One region of the Comamonas sp. 26 genome, then DNA from elsewhere that is predicted to be linked to it. Evidence: riboswitches for the same ligand, from Rfam matches in the RefSeq annotation. Region 1 holds a riboswitch; each other region holds the start of a gene.
The links. A riboswitch is a leader RNA that binds a small molecule or an ion and turns the genes downstream of it on or off. The one in region 1 is predicted to bind thiamine pyrophosphate.
Positions count from the first base shown of each region.

Region 2: linked by a shared signal. The riboswitch ahead of CLU84_RS11620 (FAD-dependent oxidoreductase) and the one ahead of thiC (phosphomethylpyrimidine synthase ThiC) in region 1 are both predicted to bind thiamine pyrophosphate.
Region 3: linked by a shared signal. The riboswitch ahead of CLU84_RS10745 (long-chain fatty acid--CoA ligase) and the one ahead of thiC (phosphomethylpyrimidine synthase ThiC) in region 1 are both predicted to bind thiamine pyrophosphate.

Region 1 covers NZ_PEFL01000001.1:1,001,105-1,005,377, forward strand. Annotated here, with positions in the region: gene CLU84_RS04595 (ABC transporter substrate-binding protein) at 1-302, opposite strand, end outside; gene CLU84_RS04600 (nitroreductase) at 486-1,145, shown strand; TPP riboswitch at 1,215-1,344, shown strand; gene thiC (phosphomethylpyrimidine synthase ThiC) at 1,605-3,548, shown strand; gene CLU84_RS04610 (alkyl sulfatase dimerization domain-containing protein) at 3,706-4,273, opposite strand, start outside.
Region 2 covers NZ_PEFL01000001.1:2,540,006-2,544,278, reverse strand. Annotated here, with positions in the region: gene CLU84_RS11630 (thiazole synthase) at 1-803, opposite strand, end outside; gene thiS (sulfur carrier protein ThiS) at 822-1,019, opposite strand; gene CLU84_RS11620 (FAD-dependent oxidoreductase) at 1,128-2,222, opposite strand; TPP riboswitch at 2,287-2,408, opposite strand; gene thiD (bifunctional hydroxymethylpyrimidine kinase/phosphomethylpyrimidine kinase) at 2,475-3,347, shown strand; gene CLU84_RS11610 (SH3 domain-containing protein) at 3,415-3,915, opposite strand; gene CLU84_RS11605 (ankyrin repeat domain-containing protein) at 4,032-4,273, shown strand, end outside.
Region 3 covers NZ_PEFL01000001.1:2,349,744-2,354,016, reverse strand. Annotated here, with positions in the region: gene CLU84_RS10760 (biotin transporter BioY) at 1-359, opposite strand, end outside; gene CLU84_RS10755 (energy-coupling factor transporter transmembrane protein EcfT) at 376-969, opposite strand; gene CLU84_RS10750 (energy-coupling factor ABC transporter ATP-binding protein) at 962-1,726, opposite strand; TPP riboswitch at 2,495-2,586, shown strand; gene CLU84_RS10745 (long-chain fatty acid--CoA ligase) at 2,654-3,736, shown strand; gene CLU84_RS10740 (acyl-CoA reductase) at 3,733-4,273, shown strand, end outside.

The sequences.
Region 1 (4,273 bases):
TGCGTATCAAACCACTCGCGGGCCTTGCTGGCGGCAATATCGGCCTTGTTCTGGTGGTCGGCCGTCAGCACTTCAATGGGCTTGCCCAGCAGTTTGCCGCCAAAGTCGTCCACCGCCATCTGCACGGCCAACGCGCCGCCCTTGCCGTCTACATCGGAGTAGAGGCCGGACATGTCGGTGATGAAGCCTATGCGAATCTTGTCCTGCGCCTGAGCGCTTGCGGCGGCCAGCAGGCAGCCCAGTGCCAGCGTCAAGGTGCGTGGCGAGAAAACGGTGGCAGCGGAAACAGAGCGAGGCTTCATCAAAGTCATCTCCTGAGGTAGTAAGCGCCTATGCATGGCGACGGGCAGAACGCATGGTCGCAGCCGTCGCGCGCTGCGCCATCAGGGCAAGCACGGGGCTGCTGCGGCGGATACGTATCCGTGGTGACTTGTGAAAAGTGCCACAGCTTTTACACTGCAGTGCAGCAAATCAGGAAAAAACCCATGAACATCGAACAAGCCTTGCAGCAACGCCGCTCCGTGCGTGCTTTCACACCCCAGACTGTCCCCGGCGAAGTGGTGCGAACCCTGCTGGAAACTGCATCTCAGGCCCCTTCCGGTGGCAATATGCAGCCTTGGCGCGTGACGGCGGTGGGCGGTCAAGCTCTCAAGGACTTGAGTGCCAGGGCCAAGGTGACTGAGCCCGTGCAGCGCCCTGGTCTGTCCTACCCACCCGGACTGTGGGAGCCCTACCGCAGCCGCCGTTTTGAAAACGGCGAAGAGCTGTACCAGGCCCTGAACATCGGCCGCGAAGACAAGGGCGCTCGCCTTGCGCAATTGGCCAAAAATGGCGAGATGTTTGGCGCCCCCGTAGGCATCTTTATTGCTGTGGAAGAGCGCTTGGGCTATGCGCAGTGGGTGGATCTGGGCATTTACCTGCAATCCTTCATGCTGCTGGCGGCCGAGAAGGGGCTGGCTAGCTGCGCACAGGGCTTCTGGCGCATGTACAACGACATGCTGATTGAGCAACTGGCGCTGCCGGGCGGCTACCAGATCGCTTTTGGTATTGCGCTGGGCTACGAAGATACGAGCGCGCCCATCAACCAGTGGCGATCGAGCCGGGCGACCAGCGGTGAGTGGCTGGCGCTGCAGGGGCTGGATTAAGCACTTGACGGTCACCACAGTTAAACCGCTGCCATCTTTCGCCTTTTGTGCCGAATCAGGCCTATACTGAGTGCTGCTCCGGGGTGTGCGAAAGCGCTGAGAGACCAGAGATCGAGCTGTTGAAAGACTGCTCGATCAAGGCCAACCCGACGAACTTGATCCGGTTCATACCGGCGGAAGAAGAGCGGGACCCTGACGCAGGGCCAGAGAATTAAAGGCAAGGCGCCACTACGCCACAGCCCCAGACACTTTGGCACAGCAAACCCCAGGCGCTTCTCGCGTACTGGGGTTTTGTCTTTTTAAAGGCACCCGGCGCGCAGAGGACAAGGCTGAAATCCATGCATTTCAGCAGCACAGGCCAGACATCCTCACAGGGTGCAGCGCCAGTGCAGGGAGATCAGCACAGGGCCGCACTCCACGGAGCGTTGAGACAACTTCACACGCTTTACGGAGACTGCGATGAACGCCCCTGATTCCATCTTTACGCCAGCTGCTGGCAACGCCCCTGATGCCACCCGTTTTGCCGAGTTGCTGGCCCAGTCGCGCCAGCCGTTTCCGGCATCCACCAAGAGCTATCTGAACGGCGTGGTCCATCCCGACCTGCGTGTGCCGGTGCGTGATATTGCGCTCACCAATGGCGAGCAGGTCAGCGTGTATGACACCTCAGGCCCCTACACAGACCCTGCTGTGCAGATCGATGTGCGTCAGGGCCTGCCAAGCCTGCGCGGCGCGTGGATTGAGTCGCGTGGCGACAGCGAGTATTACGTGGGCCGCCAGCGCGTGGCGCTGGATGACGGCGGCAAGCGCGGAGAAGAAGACCTGCGTGTAGACCAGCTGCGTGCCGAAGCCGCTGCATTGCAACGCCAGCCACGCCGCGCCAAGAGCGGCCAGAACGTGACCCAGATGCACTACGCCAAGCGCGGCATTATCACGCCCGAGATGGAATACGTGGCGCTGCGCGAAAACGGCCGCCGCGAATGGATGGAGCAGTACCAGCAAGACGCCGCGCGTGAATTGCGTTTGGCTGGCAACAGCATGGGCGCGGCCATCCCCAAGATCATCACCCCTGAATTTGTGCGCGACGAGATCGCCCGTGGCCGCGCCATCATTCCCGCCAATATCAACCACCCCGAAATTGAGCCCATGGCCATTGGCCGCAATTTCAAGGTCAAGATCAATGCCAACATCGGCAACTCCGCTGTTACGTCGAGCATTGAAGAAGAAGTCGAAAAGCTGGTCTGGGCCATTCGCTGGGGTGCAGACAACGTGATGGACCTGTCCACCGGCAAGAACATCCACACCACGCGTGACTGGATTGTGCGCAATTCGCCCGTGCCCATCGGCACCGTGCCCATCTACCAGGCGCTGGAAAAAGTCGGCGGTATTGCCGAAGACCTGACCTGGCCCATCTTCCGCGACACGCTGGTGGAACAGGCCGAGCAGGGCGTGGACTACTTCACCATCCACGCGGGCGTGCGTCTGGCGTACATCCACCTCACTGCCCAGCGTCGCACCGGCATTGTTTCGCGCGGCGGCTCCATCATGGCCAAGTGGTGCATGGCCCACCACCGCGAGAGCTTCCTGTACGAGCACTTTGAAGACATCTGCGACATCATGAAGCAGTACGACGTGAGCTTCTCGCTGGGCGATGGCCTGCGTCCCGGCTGCGCATCGGACGCCAACGACGAAGCCCAATTTGCTGAGCTGGCCACGCTGGGTGAGCTGACGCAAGTCGCCTGGAAGCACGATGTGCAGACCATGATCGAAGGCCCCGGCCATGTGCCCATGCACATGATTCAGGCGAACATGACCGAGCAATTGAAGCACTGCCACGAAGCGCCGTTCTACACCCTTGGCCCGCTGACGATTGATATCGCCCCCGGCTACGATCACATCGCCAGCGCTATTGGTGCGGCCATGATCGGCTGGATGGGCACAGCCATGCTGTGCTACGTGACGCCCAAGGAGCACCTGGGCCTGCCCGACCGCGACGACGTCAAGCAAGGCATCATCGCGTACAAGATTGCTGCGCATGCGGCGGATGTGGCCAAGGGTCATCCTGGTGCCCGCTCACGCGACGATGCACTCTCGCAAGCGCGCTTTGACTTCCGCTGGCAGGACCAGTTCAACCTGGGTCTGGACCCTGACACCGCGCAGGCTTACCACGATGAAACCTTGCCCAAAGACAGCGCCAAGGTGGCGCACTTCTGCTCCATGTGCGGCCCCAAGTTCTGTTCCATGAAGATCACGCAGGAAGTGCGCGAATTCGCCGCAGCCAAGGGGCTGGCTGAAGATCAGGCGATTGCCGCTGGCATGCAAGCCAAGGCAGGGGAGTTCAACAAGTCTGGCGGTGATTTCTACATTCCCATCATCAGTGCATCGAGCGATACGACGGCGCGTTGATTTGAGATGAAATAGTACTGTAGCGCTTGTGTATCAAGCGCTACCTGCTATTAAAAACAAAGGGCAAGCTGTTTGGCTTGCCCTTTTTCTATGCGGCTGTAATCTGCGCCCCAGTTCTTGCACCACCTCTAGCGAGGGGCTTTGACTGCGCCGAAGATCACTGCGTGACGGTTTTGAGCTGGCTCTTGAGGGTGAGCATGTGCTGGATATACACCGTCAGCTCCTGGGTCGGCATGCCCGGCTGTACGCGCAAGGCATAGGCATCCAGAGCCGTTTGCAGCACATCTTGGTTGGTAGGCTCGGCAAAGTAGGCGATATCGGCAAGCTGGCAGGCCAGAGCTGGGTCGCTTTTGCTCAGTAGCTTGATCTGATCGTTGACGTTTTGCACGCCGCCGGCCATGGCCACCATCTGCTTGCTGAAAGTCGCGCGAGATGCAGGGTCCCATTCCGAAGGGATGCCATTCCACCAGCCGCCGTACTCCTTGAGCACCATGCTGGCTACGTTCTTGAAGCGCACATAGGTCTCCGCCATGTCTTTGCGGCCGCGCAGGTTCTCTGGCAACTGCACCGCGGCGACGATTTCGTCAGGGCGCTTGTCGGCGTTGAGTCCATCAATCACCTGATCCACAGCGGAGCTGAGCATGTTGGCCGAGGCCAGCAGCTTATCCTGTACTTCTGCGGCATTGGTCAGTGCCGGGCCATGCATGGGCAAAAGCAAGTCGGGC
Region 2 (4,273 bases), 1.5 Mb from region 1:
TGCCAGAAAGGGGTGCCGAGCACGGGCGTGCTTGGCTGGGCGGAGTTCTGCTCGGCCATGGCACCTGCGCGGTGTGCAGCGTGACCGGCGTTGACGGCATCCGAGAAGGCTCCGGCCATGGCCACGGGGTGTTCAGACAGAGCGACGGCGGTGTTCAGCAAAACGGCGTCATAACCCCACTCCATCACCGTGCAGGCATGCGATGGGCGGCCCAGACCGGCATCCACAATCAGCGGCACCTTCAGGCGCTCGCGCAGCATCTGCATGGCGTAGGGGTTGACGGGACCACGGCCCGTGCCAATGGGCGCGGCCCAGGGCATGACGGCCTGGCAGCCCACGTCCACCAGCTTCTGGCACAGCACCAGGTCGTAGGTGGTGTAGGGCAGCACCTGAAAGCCGTCCTTGATGAGGATGGAGGCGGCTTCGACCAGGTTCAGCGTATCGGGCTGCAGCGTGTAGTCGTCGCCGATCAGCTCCAGCTTGATCCACGGGGTGTCAAACACTTCACGGGCCATCTGGGCCGTGGTGATGGCTTCCTGAATCGTCATGCAGCCAGCGGTATTGGGCAGCACGGGCACGTTCAGCTTGCGCAGCAGCTCCCAGAAACTGGCACCGTTTTCGGCGGCATCGGCCGTATTGCTGCCCTGGCGGCGCAGCGAAGCGGTGACCATGGCGGGCTTGGAGCGCTCAACAGCCGCTTCCAGAATCGCTGGCGATGGATAGCGCGAAGTGCCCAGCAGCAGGCGGCTTTCAAAGCGCTGGCCGTAGAGAACCAGTGCGTCGTCGGTAGTCTTGGTGTTCATGATTTGTTCTTGTCGGTTTTAGCCGCCGGTGACGGGGGAGATGACTTCCATCTTGTCGCCCTCGTTGAGCCTGTGAGCCGCGTACTGTGTCCTGGGCACAAAAATCGTATTGACCGCCACGGCAAATGGGGGCTTGGCCTGCATTTGCGCCAGCGCATCGGCCACGGTGGCGTTGGCTTGCAGGTCGGTGGCTTGCTGGTTGAGGGTGATCTTCATGGCTTTACAACGAAAAAATAGGCTGGCGCTAACTTAAACCCATGCGCCGCATTGCTTGTGCGCGCTGCGGGTGCAAGTGCTGTGCGCCAAAGTTCAGGCTCAGGTGCTCTAGGCGCGGTGGATTGCGACATCAAATTCGCGGGCCAGTGGCGAGTCATTGTGGTCCACCAGCTCCAGCACCACGTCCAGCATGGCGGGCGAGATCATGAAGCCGTGGCGGTACAGACCGTTGACTTCCATGGTGCGCGGGGCCATCAGGCGTACGGCGGGCAGATTATCGGGCAGGGTGGGGCGGCACTGGGTGGCGATCTCCACAATCCGGCCTTCGGCAAAGCCGGGGTGTACGGTGTAGGCTGCGGAGAGTAGCTCCAGCGTCGAGCGCACGCTGGCGGGCGACATATCGTCGGACTCGATCTCGGTGGCGCCAATGACGAACAGGTGATCTTCCTTGGGCGCGATATAGATGGGGTAGCGCGGATGAATCAAGCGCGTGGGGCGGGCTAGCGTGACTTCAGGCGCATGAATGCGCACCACCTCGCCGCGAATGCCGCGCAAATCCTTCCACTGCGTGCGGGCGCCCAGACCCCGGCAATCAAACACAAAGTCGGGCTGACCTGCTTCGCCGGGGCGGAAGTCGCTCAGCTCGCGCGGGCTGTCCCAGTGCAGGTTGACGCCCAGAGCGCTGAGTTTTTCCACCAGCGCAGCCAGCAGCTGGCGGTTGTCCAACTGGCCTTCACCGGGCAGATAGACGGCCTGATTGAAGCGGCCTTGCAGCGCGGGCTCGCATTCCTGCAGCGCAGCGCCCGTTTTTTCTTCCATGGCCGGCAGGCTGGGGTTGATGCGGCGGTTTTTCTCCAGCAGGCCAAAAAAGCGTGCGGCGTCGCTCTGATCCTGGCGGTGCCAGAGAATCAGCGTGCCGTTTTGCTGCAGAAACACCGGCTGGTTCAGCTGACCGATCAGCTCGGGCCAGCGGTTCAACGCGTGCTGACCCATGCGCACCACGCCGGGCTCGGTAATGGCCGACTCGGCCAGCGGCGCGAGCATGGCAGCGGCCACGCGTGCGGCAGCGCCATCGCCTTGCGGGCCATGAGCGTCATAGAGATCAATGGAGTGACCGCGCTGGGCCAGCGCCAAGGACAGGAGGCGACCCATGAGGCCGCCGCCCAGAATGGCGATCTTTGAAGAAGCTTGTAGCAATGACATGTGCAATTCGTTTTTCAGCCTTGCACATGAACCCCAGCCATGTGCAGGACAAAACGCGGCATGCTTTGCAGCTTGTGAAACTCCCCACGCCAGCATGATCTGGATCGGGTGCAGAGGGCATGGCCCTCAGGGTGTTTCTCAGTCCGCGCAGGCTGTTTTGCCTGAAGGACACCCCTGTTTCGTCCGTCGGGCATTACAGCACAACCGTAAACACCGCGCATTGATCATGCGCATGGGCGATAATTTTTCTCCATGACAGTGACTGCTTCTTCCCCCATCTCCGGCTCCTCCCAAAAGCGCTATGCGCGCGTGCTCTCCATTGCTGGCTCGGACAGCGGCGGCGGTGCCGGTATTCAGGCCGACCTCAAGACCTGCGCGGCTCTGGGCTGCTATGGCATGACGGCCATTACCGCCATCACCGTGCAGAACACTCTGGGCGTGACTGGGATTCACGGCATTCCGCTCAACACCGTGCGTGACCAGATTGATGCCGTGGTGAGCGACATTGGCGTGGATGCGGTCAAGATCGGCATGCTGGCAACGCCTGAGGTGGTGAGTGTGGTGGCCGACGCCATTCGCCGTCACCAGCTCACCAATGTGGTGCTGGACCCGGTGATGGTTGCCACCAGCGGCGACCGCCTGATTGTTCCGGAGACAGCGCAGGCGCTGGTCAAGGAGTTGTTTCCGCTGGCTACGGTCATCACCCCCAATCTGGACGAAGCCGCATTGCTGCTGGGCCGCAGCATTGACGGAATTCCGGCGCTGGATGCCGCGGTGGCAGATTTGCTCGCCTTGGGCGCGCCGTCAGTGCTGCTCAAGGGCGGGCACCTGAATGGCGATGTGGTCATGGATGTACTGGGCCTGCAGGGTCAGTCTGCCAGCGACTATCTGCGTCTGCAGTCGCAGCGCATCGTGACCCACAACGGCCACGGCACGGGCTGCACGCTGTCGTCGGCCATTGCATCATTTCTGGCTCAGGGCCTGCCGCTGGCGCAGGCGGTGACCGAGGCGCGCCGCTATATTCTGGGCGCGATTGAAGCGGGTGCTGATGTCTATACCGGCCACGGCCACGGCCCGTTGAACCACGGCTACGCACCGCGTGCGCAGCGGATTGTGCAAGGCTGATTTCTCTCCAATGCGAAAAGGCCTGCATTGCAGGCCTTTTGTCTTTTTTGTCCGGGTGGGCGCTGGCTTACCAGCCCCAGACCAGGCTCTTGGCGACCCAGCCGCTCTGGCCGTTGCTGCGCTGCACCTGGGCCCAGCCGCCTTGCTTTTTCAGCGTCTGCAGCACCTCGTACTGCTTGAGTTGGCCCACGCGGCCGTGCTTTTGGCCGGGGCCTGAACGCAGATTGGCCGTGCGCGCCGTCACCACCATATGCGGGCTCTTGCTGGTCAGCGGGGCGTGGACCCAGCCCAGCGTGGCTTCATAGTCTTTGACGCGCAGCCACTGGCCTTTGCGCTGGGTGACTTGCAGCGGGTAGCCCTTGCTCAGCTCCCACTGGGTGGAGGAGCGGGTGCTGGGCTTTTCGCGCACGTTCACGCTATTGCCCTTGATGCTGACGAACTCCTGCGCCTGGGCGGCGGCGGGCATCAGGCTGGTGCTGAGGCCGGTCAGCGCAATCAAGGCTGAACTGGCTGCGGAGGTTACAGCCTTACGGATCCAGGTCGTTGTGCGGCTTGGGTTACAGAGCACGGGGCAGATTCTCCTTTTCTTGCTGAAAGTGGTTCTAACCCGCATCAGACTTGCGTAGGTAGCTATAGTTCCTGTAGAAAGCTGACAGGGGCTGAACAGGGTGAAACCCGGAAAGGATGCTCATGATCAAGTTGTGGAGCCTGCTGGCAGTGGCGGCCTCTTTGTCCACGCCGCTTGAGGCGACAGCGGCCCAGACGGCTGTGCCGGACGCTCAGCCGGGTTCGGGTGCGTTAAGTGCTGATGTGAAGTCGCTCGGCCCCTTGCTGCTGCAGGCCGCCCGCGACGGCGATGCCGTCAAGGTGCGCCAGTTGCTGAGCCAGGGCGCTGAGGTGGATGTGCAAGATGGGCGGGGCAATAC
Region 3 (4,273 bases), 1.3 Mb from region 1:
GTGCTTTGCGGCAGGGTCGCCATGATGGCACCCGTAATGCCAGCGGCCAGCGCATAACCGATGAGATAACCGGCAGACGGTGCCATGAACACGCCAATACCGCCGCGCCCGCCAGACAAAAGGGGCAAGCCCACGGCCACGGCAGCGAGGAATAGCAGCATGGACTGCAGACCGCGCCACGGGCCGAGCATGACGCCTGCCAGCATCACGCCCAGCGACTGGATGGTGATGGGCACGCCAAACGGCAGGTCAATCTTGGGGATCAGGCCCATCACGGCCATCAGCGCCGCGAACAGCGAGACCTGAGCCATGGAGCGTGCGCCTTGGCGCGATACGGTGTGGGAGGAAGAAGTGTTCATCATGTCTCCGAAAAATTTAGAAGCCCAGTCGTGCCCAGAGGGCGTCGGCCACACGACGCGTGGCCTGCAGCATGTGAATCGTCAGCGGTGCAATCAGGCGCAGGCCGCCGCTTTTGCCGGTGCGCAGGCGGTAGGCGTCGTCCAGATTTTTCCATTGCACAAAAAAGTGTTCGGTAAAGCGCAGCATCAGCGCAATTTGCATGGCCACGCGCTCGGTAGGAATCCCCAGTTTGGCAAGCGGCGAGAGCAGCCACTCCAGCACCTCCACCAGATCGCTGGGGCGGGTGGTAATGGTCAGAGCAATGCCCAACGTAGATGCGCAGATCAGCCGCAGGGCGCTGGCAGCGGCCAGTTCACGGTTGCCCATGAAAACATGAAAGCCCGCCACCAGCAGCGCCGCGATGATGACCGAGCGCATCAGCCTGCGGGCAATCTGCGTGGCCTGGCCTAGCGACAGCCACAGCATCATGCAAAACACGCCGCAGCCCGCCAGCAGCAAGGGGGAGGCTATTAAAAACAATAGCGTGCCAAACACGGCTAAAAGCAAGAGCTTGAGCCCGGCTGGCCAGCGGTGCAGCCAGGTGGCGTATTGGCTGTAGAGGCTACCCATGGTGTGGCTCGCCTGTGTGCGGGGTGGCTGCGCTTGAAGGATTCAGACTGGCAGCCAGTTCTGCGGAGATTTGTGCCGCAACCGCCTCTTCATAAGCGCTGCAGACCTCGCGGCCGGGGCCGTCGCCGCGCAGCTTGCCTTGTTCCAGCCAGATCACGCGCTCAAAGTCGCGCACATGCTCGAGTACGTGGGTAGAGACCAGAATTTGCTGGGGCGCAGCGGCAATGTCCCGCGCCAGCCGCGCCTGTCCGAGCAGGTCCAGGCTGGCAAAAGGTTCATCAAGCAGCAGCACCTGGGGCGATGCAATCAGCAGCGACAGCCAGCATACCTGCTGACGCTGGCCCTGGCTGAGACTGCTGACGGCGCGCTCGGCCCAGTGGGCCAGTCCGCGCTCAGTCAGCAGCTCGCGGGCTTTGGCCTTGGCTTGTTGCTTGTTCAAACCCTTGGGGCGCAGACCCAGTGCCAGTTCTTCCTCTACGGTGGGGAAGATGATCTGGTCATCGGGGTTTTGAAACATCAGGCCGACAAGGCCGGGGTTGTGCTGGCGTGCTTGCAGCAAATCTGCGCCGCCCATCAGCACCTGCCCGGTCTGTGGAATCTCCAGCCCACACAGCAGTCTGAACAGGCTGGATTTGCCTGCGCCGTTGTTGCCAATAACGCCGATGCGCTTTTGCTGCAGCGTCAGGTTCAGCCCATCAAACACCGTGGTCTGGCCGCGCTGCAGGCGGATATCGAGCAGTTGCATGCCGCTGCTCATGCGCAGACTCCTGCTGGCCGCTGAGGTGCGAGGACGGACGGGATTGGATGGGGAAAGTGAGGGCGAAGGACTGACATACAGAGCTGACTGGCGAAACCTTGGCCCTCAGCAGCAAAAACGGTCTGAGGGTTGCGATGCAGGCGGATTCTAGCGCTGTGAATTTGCTTTCAAAAGCATGCAATTGCTGCGCTTTTTATATGAATTTCCTATAAGAAATGATTTCTTCACTTTTGCGGCTTTGCGGTGAATGTTTAAAGGCACTTTGGCTTCAGTTAACAGATAGATCGTGCAAAGATGGCGGGAGAACGTTTTTTGTGCGTCTTTTATGCAGTCTTTGTCGCTCAATCTCGCTTAACTTGCGTATTAGTGCGTTTGAAGATCAATGCGTTTGGCCGTTGTTGCCGGTGTTTTGGCGCAGCTTGCCGCGCAGATCGGCGGTGGTGCTTTGAAAACCAGTATTTAAAAGCCTGATTGGAGGCTTGAAACGCTGTTTTTTGCTTTGCTGCAGGCAAAAACAGGGGGTGAAAAAAGTTGAAAAATTTCAGTAAGGGCAGTGGTTTTTATAAAAAACGGCTCCTGCGCTTGGGTGCTCAGGGTCAAAAGACTCCTAACTTCCATGTGGATGCAAGGTGTTGAGCACTATCGATATGGCTTGAGAAGCAATACCTGAGCCAGTTTCAGGGCACAGAGTCCTTTTGCTATGCGTGCGCAGCGCTTGATGGGGCAAGGCTAGCGCAGTCCGTACGCCCACCCGGTGAGTTAAGATGCTGCCGCGCTCCGGGGTGCACGCAAGTGCTGAGATCTACACCCGTGAACTTGATCCGGGTTATTCCGGCGGAAGAAGAGCTTGCACCCTGCACAATCCTGCTCAAGTGGCACTGGCAAGGGGGCCTTCGGAGCACCTCATCTCGCTCTCGAAGGAATTTCATGGACAAGGCCGCTTCACTGGTTGCAGACCTGCTGGCATTTATTGCGCAGGATGCTTGTACCGACGACCAGTTTGATCAACTCGCCCTGCGGCAGTTCGCCTATCAGTACGAATCTAATACCCCGTTTCGCAGCTTTTGCCAGCGACGCGGTGCCACGCTGCGCAATGTCAGGACCTGGAGCGATATTCCTGCTGTGCCCATTGATGCCTTCAAGGCAATGGAATTGCGCAGCCAACCCGCATCGGCCACAGAGCGCATTTTCATGACCAGCGGCACCACAGGCCGCGCGGCGCGCGGGCGGCACTTTCATCCGCAGCTGGATGTATATGACCTGTCGATGAAACGCTATTTTGCGCAGCGCTTTATGCAAGGGGCTGAGCGCCTGCCCATGGCTATTTTGTTCCCCGATGAACAGGCCATGCCCAATTCATCGCTGGCCCACTATCTGGCGCTGGCCAAATCAGAATTTGGCACGCCTGACAGTCGCTACTTTTTGGGCTCTGAAGGGCTGGATGTGCCGGGCCTGTGCGCCGCGCTGGAGGAGTCTCAGCGCAGCGGACAGCCTTATGCGCTGCTGGGTGCCAGCTTCAGTCTGGTGCATGTCATGGACGCTTTGCGTGCGCAGGGCCTGCGTTTTCAGCTGCCTGCAGGCAGCCGCATTCTGGATACGGGCGGCTACAAAGGGCAGTCGCGTGAGTTGCCGCTTGAAGAGTTCTATGCCGATCTGAGCGATCTGCTGGGCGTTCCGCGCACGCACTGCATCAATATGTATGGCATGACGGAGCTGAGCACGCAGTTCTATGACGACGGCAACGCAGTTCTGCCTTCGGTCAAGTCTGGCCCGCACTGGATTCGCTCGCGCCTGGTTGAGCCCATTACGGGACGCAGCGTGGCCGCTGGCGAACGCGGCATTCTGGTGCACTGCGATCTGGCCAATTACAACTCTGTCAGCACCATCCTGACGGAAGACGTGGGCCTGTGGGCAGATGGCGGCTTTTTGTTGCTGGGCCGTGCTGAGGGTGCTGCGGCCAAGGGCTGCTCTTTGGCCGTGGATGAATTTGTGAAAGCCGCCAGCGCATGACGGCCAACAGCAAGGTGCAGCAGATCAAGGCCGGTTATTTGCCGGGGCTGAGCGACGACGAGGTGCAGTGGCATGTGCTGCACTTTGAGCGCAATGGCACGCGGCTGGAAGTGTCTGTGCCTATGCTGACTGGCGAGCAGATGCAGGCGCTGGCAAACCGGGTGCGTAATGCTGCGGCCAAGCATCTGCGCAGCATGACAGTCGCCCAGATCATCGACGTGATTGACCGCGCCATGGCGCGCCTGCTCGACCGCAATGACGCTTATCGCCAGCAGGCCGAGGCCTGGCTGCCCGTGGTCAGCGGCTATGACGCAGATATGGTTCGCCTTGGCCTGACGGGATTTTTCAAGACCTTTCGCGCCGCGCAGCTCAAACGCTTTGTGGCCGAGGACTTTGCCAACCCTGCGGTGCTGGATGGTTTTCAGCCCGCGCCAAAGGGTGGTGCTGTGCGTGCCTTCGGGCCTGATTTGCTGGTGCACAGCTGGGCGGGCAATGTGCCTGCGCTGTCGCTGTGGAGCCTGATTTGTGGGCTGCTGG